DNA from 4 places in the Vibrio sp. ABH4_348 genome. Region 1 is predicted to be linked to each of the others. Evidence: predicted binding sites of a transcription regulator. Region 1 holds the regulator's gene; each other region holds the start of a gene.
The links. The regulator PurR, encoded in region 1, represses purine synthesis genes. The targets are predictions, from matches to a motif close to TNANGNAAACGTTTNCNTNA.

Region 1 (4,216 bases):
CCATTTTTTGCAATCTCCGCTTCCGCCAACTTAAGCATTTCAGAAGAAAGATCACACAGTGTAATTTGATGGCCTAGTGTAGCGATTTTCTGAGACACTTGAGCCAAGCCACCGCCTGCATCTAGTACGTTCAAGCTTGATGTTGACGCTTTTAATGTATCGAGAACTCGGCTAATATCTTGCCAAACAACCACTTGCCGAATCTCACCTTTGTCAGACCCGTAGATGTTTTTTGCAAATTTGTGGGCAATGTCGTCGAAATTGCGGTCTTCTGTCACAGGTGCTGCGCTATCATGGTTCGGATTCCGCTATTCTGTCATAAGCGCTTCAGGAATAAAGCGCCTTCGACTTTTTTTACATTCAATTGATGTTTTTTCGGGCTAATTGATTATGTTTGAGCTGAAAAAAGTAGTGTCAGCATTACTTATGCCGTTACCGGCCATGCTTATCATTGGTTTTTTCGGGCTGATGTTAATCATGTTCACCACTCGCCAGAAAACGGGCTGTATGGTGGTATTGTTATCTTTTGTCGGTATTTTTCTTATCGCATTCCAACCCGTTTCATCTCGACTTCTTATGCCGCTCGAAAGACAGTATTCGGCGTTTTTTCCCGTTGATGAACCGATCGATTTTGTGATGGTATTAGGGAGTGGCCATGTGGTCGACGACGACATCCCCCCCACTTCTGAGCTCAGTCGAACTGGTTTGATGCGACTAACAGAAGGCATACGAATTCTGCGCATGTACCCCGGTGCAAAACTAATCTTGTCTGGTTATGCGGCAGGCTCTGAAGTAAGTAATGCACGAATGATGGCCAAAGTTGCACTGGCACTTGGCGTATCAAAATCCGACATTATCTTACTCGAGACAGCCAAAGATACCTGGGAAGAAGCCCGCCAAGCTGCTGCATTTGTCTTGCAAAAGCGTTTAGTGGTGGTAACGTCGGCAAGTCACATGAAACGTGCCCTGCTCGAATTCAACTCGGCTGGTCTTGACCCGTATGCGGCGCCAACCAATTTTCTGGCACAAAAGAATATCGATGCGCCATGGGAAAAGTACACCCCAAAAGGTAAGTATTTAGAGCAGACAGAAAGATACTGGCACGAAACATTGGGTCGAATCTGGCAGCAACTGCGAAACTGGGCATCAAGCTACGAAGAAGTGGTGATTGAAGCATCGGAATCCAAAGTTTAAAAAGCCAAACGATTGCATTTATAAAGTGCATTACTTCACCCGTGCAATCTATTGCCAGCGTTTCGATTAATGTCTAAAATCGTTCAAAATTGCGAATAATTGACGCTAAATTCGAGAAAACCGCTGAAAACAGCGGTTTTCTTGTTTCATTAAGACCTTTAACACCCATTGCAATCGCATTCACTCTGCTGCGATCGGTGTATTATTAGAGTAAAGGCATAACACAACAGGACCAACCTATGGCTACCATCAAAGACGTGGCTCGTTTAGCCGGCGTTTCAACGACCACTGTGTCACACGTAATCAACAAGACTCGTTTTGTCGCGGACGCGACCCAAGAGAAGGTGATGGAAGCCGTTAAAGAACTCAACTACGCGCCGAGTGCAGTTGCACGCAGTCTGAAATGCAATTCTACACGTACTATCGGCATGCTAGTCACACAGTCGACTAACCCATTTTTCTCAGAAGTCATCGACGGAGTAGAAAGTTATTGTTATCGCCAAGGTTACACTCTGATTTTGTGTAACACCGGCCGTATCTATGAAAAACAACGTGATTACATCCGTATGCTCGCTGAAAAACGCGTGGATGGCATGTTAGTCATGTGTTCTGATTTAACTCAGGAACTATCTGAAATGTTAGATCGCCAATCAGACATCCCGAAGGTGGTGATGGATTGGGGACCAGAAAGTTCACATGCGGACAAAATCATAGATAATTCAGAAGAAGGCGGCTATCTAGCGACAAAATATCTCATCGACAGTGGCCATAAGGACATTGCGTGTTTAAGTGGCTATTTTGAAACCGCAGCGTGTAAAGAACGTATTGCCGGTTTTAAACGCGCAATGAATGAAGCCAATTTGACTGTTGAAGATGATTGGATTTTGGAAGGCAATTTCGAATGTGATACTGCCGTATTAGCAGCCGACAAAATTATTGCCATGGATAAAAAGCCAACCGCAATTTTTTGCTTCAATGACACTATGGCACTTGGCTTGATGAGCCGCCTGCAACAAAAAGGCGTGAAGGTCCCAGACGATATTTCTGTGATTGGTTACGACAATATCGAACTGGCCGAGTACTTTTCACCGCCTTTGACCACCATACACCAACCCAAACGTCGTGTGGGTAAAAATGCATTTGAAATCTTATTGGAACGCATCAAAGATCGCGCTCATGAAAAACGAGTCTTCGAAATGCAACCTGAAATTGTGGTTCGTGACACCGTTAAACGCTTGAAATAGGCGCCTTAGCATACAAGTGTAAAAGTGCGAGTTTTTAGGCAATTTTATGCACAAAGTGAGAGACAGACAGGCATTAATAGCAAGACCGACTGATGAGCATAAAATATATTGTGACTGCAATCACAAATGCATCACGGTAGTGTGATAATTACCCAAAATTTTATTTTATCCTTTAATCACTGATTTCCGCCACGCACAGGGCAAACCATTCGAAAGGATGGGACGCAAAGCTTCCGGCCTGAATCTGTGAAGAAGTATGACTGCAGTATGTGTCTTCAACATAGAAAGGTAGCGGGGTTGCCGATGGTAAAAATGCAGATTGTTTACATCCAGTTGACATTCATTTTGCATCGATTTGCTAATCTCTCGGACCTGATTGGTGGCATAGCTAGAACCGAGAAACTACAGCATGGATAAACCAATACTCAAAGACTCAATGAGACTATTCGAACAGTTTGGAACTGTTAAGTCTCGTTCAATGTTCGGTGGATTTGGCATTTTTGTAAACGAAGTTATGTTTGCACTTGTCGTTAACAATAAACTCCATATTCGAGCAGATAATTCAACTACCAAGCAATTTAAACAACTTGATCTGGAACCGTACGTGTACAAAAAACGTGGATTCCCTGTGGTCACTAAGTACTTTGCAGTCCCTCAGCAATGGCTTGATTCTGAAGAGCAACTGCTGGTTGTCGCTAAAGAGGCATTGGAATCAGCCCGCCAGGAAAAGCAAGAGCAGAAACAAGCCAAACCAAACCGTCTTAAAGACCTCCCTAATTTGCGTTTAGCGACTGAAAGAATGCTGAAAAAAGCGGGAATTGAAACGGTAGAACAGCTCGAAAACGCTGGGTCTGTAGAGGCGTTTCGCTCAATTCAAGAGACTCACTCCTCGGAGGTCAGTGTCGAACTGCTGTGGGCCCTAGAAGGTGCCATATTGGGGCAACACTGGTCTGTTATACCGCAAGAACGACGCGACGAACTCAGTCATCAAGTCAACTAAGTCCCATGACTTAAGTATTCTTTGTTGAAGACCACCAATCGGTGGTCTTTTTGTTTTCACGGCAAATAGAGTGAAACTATGAAAATTAAACAGAATTTTTCTTGAGGATTTTCGGTCTTATTTTATGGTTAGATAAGAGCTACTTGTAAAGTAAGTTCAAGCCAGCGTGTGTTATGTAAGTTGTTTGAGAGAACTATGAATAAAAAACTGATCGTCGCTTTATTGCTAGTCATTGCCATTGTCGTGTTATCAACACAGTTTGGCCATTTGTTTACGTTGGAAAATGCCAAGCAATACCATCAGGATTTTAGCCAAACCATCCAGAACAACTTCTGGCAGTCTGCGGCTATCTACTTCACCGTCTACATTTTAATTACAGCGCTTTCGATTCCTGGAGCAGCAGTTGTCACATTATTAGGCGCGGCTCTTTTTGGCTTTACCTCTAGTCTTGTTTTGGTTTCTTTTGCCAGTACCATTGGCGCAACGATTGCGTTTTGGAGCAGTCGTTATCTACTGCGCGATTGGGTGCAAAATCGCTTCGGCTCTAAGCTGGAAACCATTAATCAAGGTATCGAAAAAGATGGTAGCTTTTACCTGTTTTCATTGCGTCTTATTCCTGTCTTTCCGTTTTTCGCGATTAACTTGCTGATGGGATTAACGCCAATTAAGACATCTAAGTTCTATTTGGTTAGTCAGCTTGGTATGTTGCCTGGCACTGCGGTATACCTCAATGCGGGCACTCAACTCGCGCAAATCGATTCGTTGTCCGGTATTGTCT
Region 2 (4,216 bases), 630 kb from region 1:
AACTGATTGAAATGAATAAAATTACTAGCTCAGATGGCGAAATTAAGTATAACTTTACTGACGGTACGCTAGTAAAATCCCTTTATGTGGATGAGATGATGCGTACGCAACTAAGCAAAGGGGTGTTAAGTATTGTTAAATCAGACGAGAGCTACTCAGTTATCCCAAGCAGTGTTGCAAACAAAATTGCACAACGTGATAGTAGCATCATAATCGATCAGAAAGAGCCAGAAACAATCACGGCTGACGAAGATGATCCATATGCGCATTTTGTCGTTCCAGACGACCTTATGTGGTAAAGACAGATTCGAGTTTTCTCTTGGCACCCACGGGTGCCATTTTTATCGTTAAGCCAAAAAACAAATACTGAGTGAAACTCCAGCGGATATGAAAAGCCGATAGCAGAGTTGGTCGTATAAGCGAGTATGATTTTGGTTATTAGATGGGGCAGCCATTCTTGCAACGATTCGTGTCGATCTGACCGGACTGTGTTTGAGTTTTTCAAGTGAGCTTTTGTCACTACCTAAAAGAAGGAATCCGGCGACGAGTTGCAAGCAAAAACTGTAGAAGAAGGCATCACTGGCAAAATTTACTAGATTCAAATCAAGTAACCAGGAACCAAAGGTGATGGCAGAAGGAAAGGTGAAGTTGCAAAGTGCGACGAAGCCCATAAGTAACAAATAGCTTTGCAGGTTATCCTTCAATGTTGTCTTCCTTTTCAACTTCGTTCTACGAAAAAAGCCGCGATGGACGCGGCTTTTTGGATAGTGTTATTGTGCGTTTCTACGCAACCAAGCGTAGATTGACAATCAGCCAACTTAATCAATCAGTTGGTATTCTGCTCTGAGTACTTCAATGATTTCTTGTTTTGGATCAGAACTTATCTCAATAGCTTTACCGGTGATTTTTTCGGCTAAGCCCACATACACATTGGACAAATCTTCAAAAGCTTGCACCGGCAAAAGATTGTTTTTCGCCAAAGCAGAACGCTCATCCATACGGTCTTTGTTGAGTAAAATATCGGGATCTTCGAAGTGATTTAGCAAGAACTGACGGAAACCTTCTTTAGAGTTCTCAACGATTTTACCTTGGCTGTATGCATTTGTGTCCCACATACGCGATGAGTCAGGTGTGCCAACCTCATCCATGTAGATCAATTTCTCTTTACCTGAAGCATCATTTACATAGCCAAATTCAAATTTGGTATCGACAAAAAGCTGTCCAACTTCAGAGAGTGCACCGCTAATAACGGCAAAGCCTTCTTTTAGCAATCTTTCGTAAACGTCGATATCAGACGCCGAGCTAAAGTTAAACGCTTGGAAATTGTCTTCGATGTTTTTGCGGGTGATATTAACATCATCAACTTCAGGAACACCTGGAATGCCTTTTAGTATTCCCTTGGTCGATGGGGTCAATAATAGATCGTTGAATGGCTTATCTTTCTCAAGGCCTTCTTCTACTTCAATACCACAGAACTCGCGTTCGCCATTTTGATAGGCGCGCCACATTGAACCTGTTAAATACTTGCGGCAAATCGCTTCAATCATAACTGGTTTAGCTTTTTGAACTATCCAAACAAATGGATGAGGGATGTCCAGAATATGGCTATCTGCTAATCCTTTGTCTTTGAATAGTTTAAACCAATGATTTGATATCGCGTTTAGGGCTGCGCCTTTACCAGGTACGCCAGCTAATCCACCTTCTGCTTGCCAGATACAGTCAAATGCAGATATGCGATCGCTGATGACCATAATTGCTAGTGGTGCATCTTCTGGTACATCATAGCCTTTTTCTTTAATTAGCCTGCGGCTGTCTTCTTCTGTTAACCAATAGACAGATCGAACTTTGCCACTGTGAACAGGTAGGTGAGTGCGGATTGGAAGATCATCATTAACTGCTAACACTTGAGAAGCGAGGCTCATTGGGCAACCCTTATTACATTAAAAGCCAAAAAATCGAGAGAATAATACCAGAACAACACAACACTTCCAGACAAAAAGCAAACGTTTGCTTTTTGTGGTCGGGAAATGACCCGAAGACGAGTTAAACATGGGTTTGGTATCTAATGTAGGCGCTTTAACAGTTCGCAAATCTTAAAGCCTGCTGTCGCATAAAATCGCAAAGAAAAAAGCCCCTCGGGAGAGGGGCAAACATGGACGTTCACATAAAATCTTTGTTGAGCTTGGGGATATTCAGGACAGACACTGAAATCCTTAGTGATACTGTATTGCTCTGCCCTCAACAAAAAAGACTTCGCATTGGTGTTTCTGACCTAACTCAATCAAGAGCTTTTGACTGACGACATCAATATTAGAAGAAGCGACCACCGCACTCGCGTTTCCAGACCTAATCACTTTAATTACAGTTGCTACTTCGTCACTAGTTCGAGAAGGTTTCATTTGTAGCACTTTCTTGTATTCAATGTCGTTTGTGTATAGCTGCACATAATCTGGACGTGGACACTCAGCTGTAAAAATGATCCATTGTCTTTGTTGAGACAATCTCGCCAACGCTGCCATTGTGTTTCCAGAGAAGCGGCAAGGCCTAGTCGGCTGCGCTAGAACATTAGCGGATGAGTAGTGACCTTCATTTGTTGATTTAAATCCATTTGATTGAATCATAATAACTGTCCATTTGTACATGCTGTATGTGTATACAGTACTTTTGGTTTGGACAAAGATCAAGCAAGAAAATGCTATAAACGAGTAAAAAAGAGATCTAGATCGAATTTGAATGTGGGCTTGGTGTAACTTGAATTTCTTTGGTCGAATACAAAAACACCCGCTGACGGTCAGCGGGTGTGAATGGGGTAGGAAAGGTATTAACTATTACATCTGGACAGCAGCAGTTAAGCGGCTCTGCTTTGAGAAGAATTTGCTTCGCGCTCTCTTTGCGCGATTTCACCTTGGTTATAACTTCTAACGTCTATTTTCGCCAGCTCGTTGCAGTCTTCACAAGAGTAGTGGCATTGGCCGTCAATGTATTCGTGCTTAGTTAATAGCCCGGGTTTTTTGCACCAATCGCAGGTGCCTTCAATTGTAAACATCTATCCTCCAAGTCTCAGGACATTCGTTGCTTCTCAGCAATTGTCGCCAGCCATTATGACACAGTAAGGGATTTTTGGTTACATAAATGTTAATCAAAATTGTAACCAATGCTCTTGAAAGCATTATATTTCGAGGGGTGAAATAAAAGAAAGTGCCAAAAATGCCCGAAATTAACAAAATAATAACAGTTGGCCATTCAGTTTCTTTTGATAAGTGGGACAAGGGTTTTGACCGCGGCGTTGAGGCGTTTCATCTCTTCTTCAGAACCATAGGTGTCTGGATGGTAGATTTTACTCAGCTGCTTAAACCTAAGCTTTAGTGTTTTTTCATTGGGAAGATTGTTTTCGGTGAAGCCGAGCAGGGCACAGGCTAAGGCAACTTTTTGGTCTGGTTTGGCTACAGGCTTTGAGGGTGTGCCGTTTTGAGACTGCACCTTTTTAAACTGCCTAAATAGCGTCTCAAGCTGCTTTTTTTGTTTTGAGATGACTTGATTTTGGTCTTGAAGCTGTTTTTCGAGCATCTGATTTCGTTCATCACCCTTGCTTGCTTTAACTGGCTTGAGACTTTTGCGTTCGAGCTCATTTATCGATTGCTTAAACCGATTGGCACGAAAGAGAAAGTGCAGGGTTGTAACAGCGAACAGACCAGCGACTGCAATACTAAGATACAACCAATTTAGGTTAACCGCATTATGTTGCTGAGGTTGAGTGGGCACAAACTCAGTTGTTTGCTGTATTATTGGCTGATTTGCTTGAGCCTCAAATTCATCGAATGACGCCAGTTGCTTCGCTTTACGATTGTTGAATTCCTGTTCAAGCAATCTCTCATAAGCCAATTCTGCATCTGTATTATTAGGTGACGCTAAACGGTACCAAATTTTGGCAAGCTGCTCCGGTTCTGGTGAGTCTGACAAGGTTTCTAGGGCAGCCCCAAGAGCAAATTTGGCTGAACTATCTCCTTCAAGCGCTAATTTCGTTAGCCAAAACAAAGCAGTTTCTGGTGAAGGATTGGGTGCAAAGCCATTTAAGTGATATTGCGCGAGCTGATAAGCTCCTCGTTTTGAACCATTGACAGCAGACTGTTCATACCAATACAAGGCATCGGTATCGGAGCGTGCAACGCCATTTCCTATTCGGTAGCGTTCCGCTAATTCAAATTGGGCTCGTGGG
Region 3 (4,216 bases), 320 kb from region 1:
TACCACGCTGATCTACAAGCGCAGGGCATCGAAGTCGCCTAGTTGTATCATTGCGTAGACTTTGTGTGACAAATTGACAGGGCCGGTAGAACACTGGCCCTTTTTTATTGTCCAATGGTCACAAGCTAAAAAATTAGATTCTTGAAACTGCGTTGGCCTTTATATAGGCTTTGAAGCATTCCAACTTAAAATCATAAGGAACGGAAACCATGAAATTGTCAGTTATTTCCGCCGCAGCAGCTGTTGCTTTATTGGCGGGTTGCTCAAGCACTACTCAACAAGATAACTATATGGATGCATCGTTCGAACTCTGTAACACCGAAGTAAAGACCTACTCGGTCAGTGACGATGGCCGCGTGCGTATTGTATGTGCCGACAGTTCGAAGTTTGCGCTACGCAGTGAAGAAACTCTCGATGTCATGCGTGAAATTAACGCCAACTACTGCAGTGGTGAGGGGCTATCCAAGTTCAACGAAAGCTCACGTTACTACCAGTTCCGTTGTAAGTCAGGCGAAACCATCAGCATCAATAAAGAAGAGTAAACAAGCCTTGTATTACAGTAAGCTTAGGGCGTGTTGACCTTTCGAGGTTAAATTTTGTTCGGACTAGGCGTCCCCAGAAAAAAGCGTTTTAATCGCGGCGAGAGGTTTGTAGCCTAGTCATTCTAAGCAAAACACCTCTCAACAAAGAGTAAAACGCTTTTAGCCCGGGGCGCGCAGCCGAACCCTACGGGCAGCGTTTGTGGCTCCTTTCTACGGCGTTATCGGCTTATCGAGTAGAATAACTACACATCAAAGCCTCTGCCTTGTATAAAGAACCCACAAACTGCTGCAAAAATCAGCTCGAAAGGTCAACACGCCCTAGTCACTAAAAACAAAAAACCGTTGCCAATAGCAACGGTTTTTTATTAATAGAGGTGCCGTAATTAGGCGTAAACTGGTAGACGCTTACAAATCTCTAGAACTTTTGCTTTAGTTGCATTGATAACGTCTTCACTTTCAACGTTATCCAATACATCACACATCCAATCCGCTAGATTCTTAGCATCTTCTTCAGTAAAGCCACGACGAGTGATCGCCGGTGTACCAACACGAATACCAGATGTCACAAACGGGCTGCGTGGATCGTTTGGTACTGAGTTTTTGTTAACTGTGATGTTAGCAGAACCTAAAGCCGCATCCGCTTCTTTACCTGTGATTCCTTTGTCAATCAAGTCAACGAGGAACAAGTGGTTTTCAGTACTGTTAGAAACGATCTTGTAACCACGCTCTTGGAATTGAGCAACCATAGCTTTGGCGTTTTTCACCACGCGAGCTTGGTAAGCTTTGAATTCAGGCTCCATCGCTTCTTTAAATGCTACCGCTTTCGCTGCAATCACGTGCATCAAAGGACCACCTTGACCGCCAGGGAAAACTGCTGAATTTAGTTTCTTGTAAAGCTCTTCACCGCCATTAGAGATGATAAGACCACCGCGTGGGCCACCTAATGTTTTGTGAGTTGTGGTAGTTACAACATGAGCATGTGGAACTGGTGTTGGGTACTCACCAGCAGCAATCAAGCCAGCTACGTGCGCCATATCGACAAAGAAGTAAGCGTCGACTTTGTCTGCGATTTCACGCATGCGAGCCCAGTCAACGATTTGCGAGTAAGCAGAGAAACCACCAATGATCATTTTTGGCTTGTGCTCTAGTGCTAGTGCTTCCATTTCGTCGTAGTTGATCTGACCACTCTCATCGATGCCGTATGGAATCACATTGTAGTGTTTACCAGAGAAGTTAACTGGTGAACCGTGAGTCAAGTGACCACCGTGTGCCAAGCTCATACCTAATACAGTGTCACCTGGGTTAAGTAGCGCCATGTACACTGCGCTGTTGGCTTGAGAGCCTGAGTGAGGCTGAACGTTCGCATACTCAGCGCCGTAAAGCTTACAAGCACGCTCAATTGCCAAAGCTTCTGCTTTGTCCACGTACTCACAACCACCGTAGTAACGCTTACCTGGGTAACCTTCAGCGTATTTGTTAGTAAGTTGAGAGCCTTGCGCTTCCATTACACGTGGGCTTGTGTAGTTTTCAGAAGCGATCAACTCGATGTGCTCTTCTTGGCGTAGAGTTTCTTCCTGAATCGCATTGAACAATTCTGGATCGTAATCTGCGATATTCATATCACGCTTAAGCATCTCTATCTCCTGCTTGAAATTTGTAGTTAAAATGCTAGAAAAACTGCACAACGACCAAAAGCAAACGTTTTCGTCACTGATTTATGTGGCGTAGTCTACATAATTTGATCTTGGTCATAAAGTAAAAAATCCACTTTTTAACATGCAGTTTTTTCATGTTCCTTGGTCAATCACCGTGTCTAGATTTACTAGAAAATTCTGTATTTACAGTACGTACATTATTTAGAACATAGATGTACCTTAATTTTGTCTTAGCGACTACCTCTGATACACGGTTTTTTCTAAAATTCACCCGCCCAAAAAGATCATCACCAGTAAAGAGAATTCGAGTAATGACCTCCCACAGCCGTAAAGAAAACTGGATAGCTATTCTGACCGGGACTTTTTTGGTCGCCCAAGGTGTCTATTTTCTACAGGTCGGCTCTCTACTTACTGGCGGAACGGCAGGACTAGCCTTATTGCTGAGTCAATTTTTTCCTTTCACCTTCGGCGTGGTGTATTTTTCAATAAACCTACCGTTTTACATATTAGGCTGGAAACGGTTTGGCAAATCTTTTGCCTTGAGTTCAGCCATTTCCGGTGCATTGGTCTCTCTATTCGCCGACCACCTATCCCATCTCATTGCCGTCTCAACCATTCATCCTGCCTACTGCGCGATTGCCGGTGGGCTGTTAATGGGATTAGGCATGCTGATTTTGTTTCGTCATCACTCAAGTCTCGGTGGATTCAACGTATTATGTCTATACATCCAAGAGCGCTGGGGAATTTCTGTTGGTAAAACTCAGCTTGCCATCGACGCTACCATTTTATTGAGTTCTTGGATCTTGTTTGATTCATCCATCATTTTGTGGTCAATCCTCGGTGTAGCGGCGCTAAACATGGTGCTCGCAATGAACCACAAACCCAACCGCTACGGGGTTTCTTTTTCTTAAATTGACTTCTCAGTGAGTTAAATTGCCCCTCAATGAGATAACCGAGATTTACTGTGCTTATTCAGTTCATCTTTAAGTCTGGATGCTGTGTGGCCCGGTGATTGCGTTTTAGCGGCCAAAATTCGATACATGGCGGGAATCACCAGCAAAGTGATCAAACTGGCAAAACTCATACCCGCAAAAATGACCGTACCGACCGCAATTCGGCTTTCGTAGCCCGCACCGGTTGATAAGACAAGTGGCAAAGTACCAACAATTGTGGTGACCGCCGTCATGACAATAGGACGAAGACGACGCTTCGAAGCTTCAATAATGGCTTGCTCGAATTCAAAACCTTTATCTCTAAGTTGGTTCGCAAATTCGACAATTAGAATGCCATTTTTGGTTACCATCCCAATCAGCATTAACATACCAATTTGACTGTAGATACTTATACTCTGCTCAAAGAGCAGAATACCTAGCAGTCCTCCCAGTAACCCAAGTGGGACCGTCAACATAACAACAAACGGGTTAACAAAACTCTCAAATTGGGCGGCTAACACCAAGTATGCAACCAGCAAAGCTAACGCGAACACTAAGCCTATTCCAGCTTGGTTTTCTTTGAACTGTTTGGATTCGCCGGAATAATCGACCGAGATATCAATCGGCAGCTGTTGTTGAGCTTGTTGATCTAAAAACGCCAGCGCTTCTCCTAATGTCACGCCTTCATTTAAGTTGGCACTCAAGGTAATCGCTTTTTTCTTATCGTAGTGTGACAACCGAATTGAAGAACCCCGCTCTTCTGTGGTAACAACATTGGCTAAACTGACCGCTTCCCCAGTGCGAGAGCGCAGATACACTTTGGCAAGATCATCAGCACTGTTAAACTGCTGCTCGTCACCTCTCAAATATACATCGTACTCTTGCCCTCTTTGAACAAAGGTGGTTTGTGCAGTGCCACCTAACAAGACTTCAAGTGTTTGCGAGATGTCTTCCACCGTGAGTCCTAATCGTGATGCGCGTTCTGGGTCGACATTGACTACTAACTCGGGGCTGTTTTCCGAAAAGTTGATGCTGGCACCATTCATTAAATCGGAATCTTCAGCAGCTTGTTTGAGTTTTTCTGCCC
Region 4 (4,216 bases), 1.9 Mb from region 1:
TACTTGGGTATTGATAACTAAATTGCTCAACTTGAATACCCCAAATTGGGGCCAAATAACGATTAAAAGCTGGGGTGGCGTATGAGCTATGAACTAAAGCAGCGACAGCGACTAGTGTGACAAGAAGAGCAATGAGCAAAACACTGACCAAATACTTAAACGCTTTCATTCTGATTCACACAACTCTTTGATATTGGTTTTGATATTACATTAACCCAAAAGAAAAGCCCCTTTTTCAAGGGGCTTAGATCAGATTTTGTCAGCTGATATCACTTAATCTAGCTGTGGACCAGCGGCGATGAGTGATTGTCCTTCGGCATTATCCGTGTATTTCTCGAAGTTATTGATGAAACGAGACGCCAGATCTTGTGCCTTGCTTTCCCATTGTAGAGGATCGACGTAAGTGTCACGAGGATCGAGAATTTCATCATTCACACCTGGAAGCGAGGTCGGTACGCTCAAGTTGAAAATTGGAATGTTTTTGCATTCCGCTTTCTCAATCGAGCCATCCAAGATAGAGTCGATGATGGCTCGCGTATCTTGAATAGAGATGCGTTTACCAGAGCCGTTCCACCCTGTGTTCACCAAGTAAGCCTCAGCGCCAGCTGCTTCCATACGTTTTACTAACACTTCTGCGTATTTTGTTGGATGTAGCGTTAGGAACGCGGCGCCAAAACACGCTGAGAAGGTTGGCGTAGGCTCGGTAATACCTCGCTCTGTACCCGCCAGTTTGGCGGTAAAGCCAGACAGGAAGTGGTATTTGGTTTGTTCCGGAGTCAATTTAGACACTGGAGGCAGTACGCCAAATGCGTCTGCAGACAAGAAAATTACCTTATTGGCGTGGCCACCTTTGGATACTGGCTTCACGATATTATCGATGTGATACAGTGGGTAAGACACACGGGTGTTTTCTGTTTTTGACCCATCGTCGAAGTCGATCGAACCATCTTTGCGAACCGTGACATTTTCTAACAGCGCGTCACGGCGGATAGCATTATAGATATCCGGTTCCGCTTCTTTAGATAACTTGATGGTTTTGGCGTAACAACCACCTTCATAGTTAAAGATACCTTCATCATCCCATCCATGTTCATCGTCACCGATCAAGGCACGATGTGGGTCAGTCGACAGAGTTGTTTTACCCGTACCTGATAGACCAAAGAAAATTGCCACATCACCATCGGTACCCATATTGGCAGAGCAATGCATTGAAGCGATGTCTTGCAGAGGTAAAAAGTAGTTCATCATCGCGAACATACCTTTCTTCATTTCGCCGCCGTACCAAGTTCCACCGATCAGCTGCATGCGCTCGGTTAGGTTGAACACGGTAAAGTTTTCAGAGTTCAGACCATGCTCTTCCCACTTTTGGTTGGTGCATTTCGCACCATTCATAACGACAAAATCTGGCTCGAAGGTTTTTAGCTCTTCATCACTTGGGCGAATGAACATGTTTTTTACGAAGTGTGCTTGCCAAGCCACTTCAGTAATCACCCTAATATTCAAGCGAGTATCGGGGTTAGCACCACAATAACCGTCAATGACAAATAGACGCTTACCTGACAATTGCTCAGTAACAAGCGATTTCAGATCGTTCCAAACGGCAACATCAATGGGTTTGTTGTCATTTTTAACTGCGTCAGATGTCCACCACATATTATCCTGTGTGGTTTGGTCTTTAACGATATATTTATCTTTGGGAGAGCGCCCGGTAAATATACCTGTATCCACCGCAACTGAGCCTAGCTCAGTTACCACGCCTCTTTCGTAACCTTGGAGATCTGCGCGAGTCTCTTCCTCAAACAACTGTTCGTAACTGGGATTACGTACAATTTCTTTCACGTCATGAAGACCATGCGCGCTGAGATCAAGTGTTGCAGCCTTTTTATGTTCCATAACGGTCATAGGTGCTCCTTATCGGAATATTTGTAGGGATTTTGTAATAATTTATTAATTTTTATCTATTATCCAATGTAGCAACGGGTTTGGGATAAAACAGGGATATAGCTCAAAATTTATCCACTATTTTATTGTGGCTTTATGTAAACCCTCACAAATTGGTAGCACCATCTTAACGTGTGCGCAAAGGTTTGCGCTAGAGCTAAATAATTAATATTTTTAAAAAAATAAGTGGTTAGAAAAACCAGTTATAACGGGGGCTTAACGTGCTTTTTAGGCAAAAAAAAGCCAGCAAAAGCTGGCTGAAAAGTGGCTAATTTGTAGCTTATTGCGTGCTACAAATTAATGTAATTTTCTTTGCAAATTAGAGGTTTGATTGAACAAATTTTCAACATCTTTACTATCAAATGTATAACTTGTTCCACAGTAGTCGCAGTGCAATGCAATGCTTCCTTCCGTGCTAAGAATGTCTTCTATTTCAGTGCGATCTACGGTGACTATGGCTGCGCCACTGCGCTCTCTTGAGCATCCGCAGTGAAAAACAACGGAATTTGGCTCAAAAAGTCGAACTTTATCCTGGTTGTATAGGCGGTAAAGTACATCCTCTGCCGGTAACGAAAATAACTCGTCATCTTTGACCGTTTCAGTCAATTTCTCTAAATGCTCAAAATCTTGTTCTGAACCAGTGCCGTCAGGTACCACTTGAATTAACATGCCTGCCGCTTTTGGTGCACCCGCATATTCACCAACTCGTAGCCACAGTCTAGTTTTCAATTGTTCTGAGTTCGCAAAATAGTTTTCAAGAATTTCAGCAAGGTTATCGCCATCTAGACCGACGATTCCTTGGTAACGCTCGGCATGTTTTGGCTCGATAGTAATAACCAGATGGCCTTTACCCATCATTTCATGCAACGACGCGTTGTCGGCAATGTCGCCTTCCCATCGAGCGACGCCACGCACTTTTTGGTCATGACTGCCATTAATCACAGCCAGTGAGACTGGGCCGTCACCTTGCAGTTGAACTGTAATGGACCCTTCAAATTTGATCGTTGCGGTTAACAAAGATGTTGCGACCAACAACTCGCCTAATAGGGTTTGTAGTGGAGCAGGGTAATCTTTACTCGCTATAATTTTTTGGTACGTCTCGTCGAGCTGCACCAACTCGCCACGCACAGAGAGATCTTCAAATAGGTAGCGGTTTAGGACATTGTGTGACATCGTCAGTTAGCTCCAGCTATTGATGTTTAAATTTGATAATATCGCGACGTTGTTTTTTGTCAGGGCGACGTTCTGGACTTGGATTGTGAGCATGTAGTTTGCGCTGCAACGCATTCTTTTCGCGTTTGGCGATGCTGTCTTCAGTCTCTCGGTAAAGCGTTTGAGCCACAGGTGCTCCTTTACGTTGATCTGAAATTTGTTCAATCACGACCGTTTTTTCTTCGTGCCCCTGCCTTAACGTAATGATAGCGCCTAGTTCGACTATTTTGCTGGGTTTTGTGCGTTGCTCGTTGTAGTGAACTTTACCGCCGTCGATCATATTTCTAGCAATAGAGCGAGTTTTGTAAAACCTTGCGGCCCATAACCATTTATCTAAACGAACGGCTGTTGTGTCTGCTGCCATTTGCGCTTTTACCTTATTAGCTTTATGTTCGAACTAGGCAAGAATTGATATTCGTACCACTTTGGCTGTCTAACAATGGTGATACAAGGATGGTTTTTCAAGATCTAGCTCGAAAACTACGCATATTCAGGATTAATTGAGGATGTGTATTTAGGAACATGATAGTTATTTTGTACTAGGAAAGCTAAACGAGTACGATAGGCATCTTTCAAATTGAACAGCAAAATTAATAATTTAATCAGTGCGATGTGCCTTTTGATAAAGAATAAATGATGAATGGCTTAAAGTTACAATTAGTTACCCTGACAAAATATGAAAAAACGGCGAGTTACCTCGTTTTTTTTCTGTTGTTGATGACTCTTTTTTGGATATCTGGTCAGGAAATCTGGCGCATCGCTGGCCTTTCAAATACGACCACCTCTGTTGTGAAATGGACCCCTCCACAAAGCCAATCGAGTCAAGTTAGCACGTCCATTAATACTCAAGCGCTAAAAGCGAGTCATTTGTTTGGTGAATTTAAGAATAAGCCAGTTGAAGTAGAGCAGACTCCAACAGAAGCCCCAGTCAGCAAAATTAACGCCACCCTTGTTGGTGTTGTAGTGAGCTCTATATCAGAGAAGAGTCTGGCGATCATTGCGAACGGTGGTAGTCAAGGGACTTATGGCGTTGGAGAAACCATTCAAGGAACATCGGCTATTT

Region 2: the regulator PurR is predicted to act here: its motif matches at 1,996-2,015, upstream of ACXAFJ_RS06900 (phosphoribosylaminoimidazolesuccinocarboxamide synthase).
Region 3: the regulator PurR is predicted to act here: its motif matches at 2,233-2,252, upstream of glyA (serine hydroxymethyltransferase).
Region 4: the regulator PurR is predicted to act here: its motif matches at 2,076-2,095, upstream of pckA (phosphoenolpyruvate carboxykinase (ATP)).

What each region holds. Positions count from the first base shown of each region.
Region 1 is NZ_JBSWVW010000001.1:909,374-913,589, reverse strand. Features, by position in the region: gene cmoM (tRNA uridine 5-oxyacetic acid(34) methyltransferase CmoM) at 1-278, opposite strand, end outside; gene elyC (envelope biogenesis factor ElyC) at 391-1,194, shown strand; gene purR (HTH-type transcriptional repressor PurR) at 1,434-2,438, shown strand; cyclic di-GMP riboswitch class I at 2,628-2,743, shown strand; gene ACXAFJ_RS04205 (TfoX/Sxy family DNA transformation protein) at 2,848-3,438, shown strand; gene ACXAFJ_RS04200 (TVP38/TMEM64 family protein) at 3,634-4,216, shown strand, end outside.
Region 2 is NZ_JBSWVW010000001.1:1,540,402-1,544,617, reverse strand. Features, by position in the region: gene ACXAFJ_RS06905 (DUF2058 domain-containing protein) at 1-299, shown strand, start outside; gene ACXAFJ_RS06900 (phosphoribosylaminoimidazolesuccinocarboxamide synthase) at 819-1,922, opposite strand; gene ACXAFJ_RS06895 (hypothetical protein) at 2,214-2,621, opposite strand; gene ACXAFJ_RS06890 (hypothetical protein) at 2,849-3,046, opposite strand; gene ACXAFJ_RS06885 (tetratricopeptide repeat protein) at 3,244-4,216, opposite strand, start outside.
Region 3 is NZ_JBSWVW010000001.1:586,137-590,352, reverse strand. Features, by position in the region: gene lipA (lipoyl synthase) at 1-42, shown strand, start outside; gene ACXAFJ_RS02735 (hypothetical protein) at 210-542, shown strand; gene glyA (serine hydroxymethyltransferase) at 926-2,176, opposite strand; gene ACXAFJ_RS02725 (YitT family protein) at 2,509-3,108, shown strand; gene ACXAFJ_RS02720 (multidrug efflux RND transporter permease subunit) at 3,138-4,216, opposite strand, start outside.
Region 4 is NZ_JBSWVW010000001.1:2,853,254-2,857,469, reverse strand. Features, by position in the region: gene ACXAFJ_RS13055 (AsmA family protein) at 1-169, opposite strand, end outside; gene pckA (phosphoenolpyruvate carboxykinase (ATP)) at 274-1,902, opposite strand; gene hslO (Hsp33 family molecular chaperone HslO) at 2,239-3,114, opposite strand; gene hslR (ribosome-associated heat shock protein Hsp15) at 3,131-3,517, opposite strand; gene gspC (type II secretion system protein GspC) at 3,787-4,216, shown strand, end outside.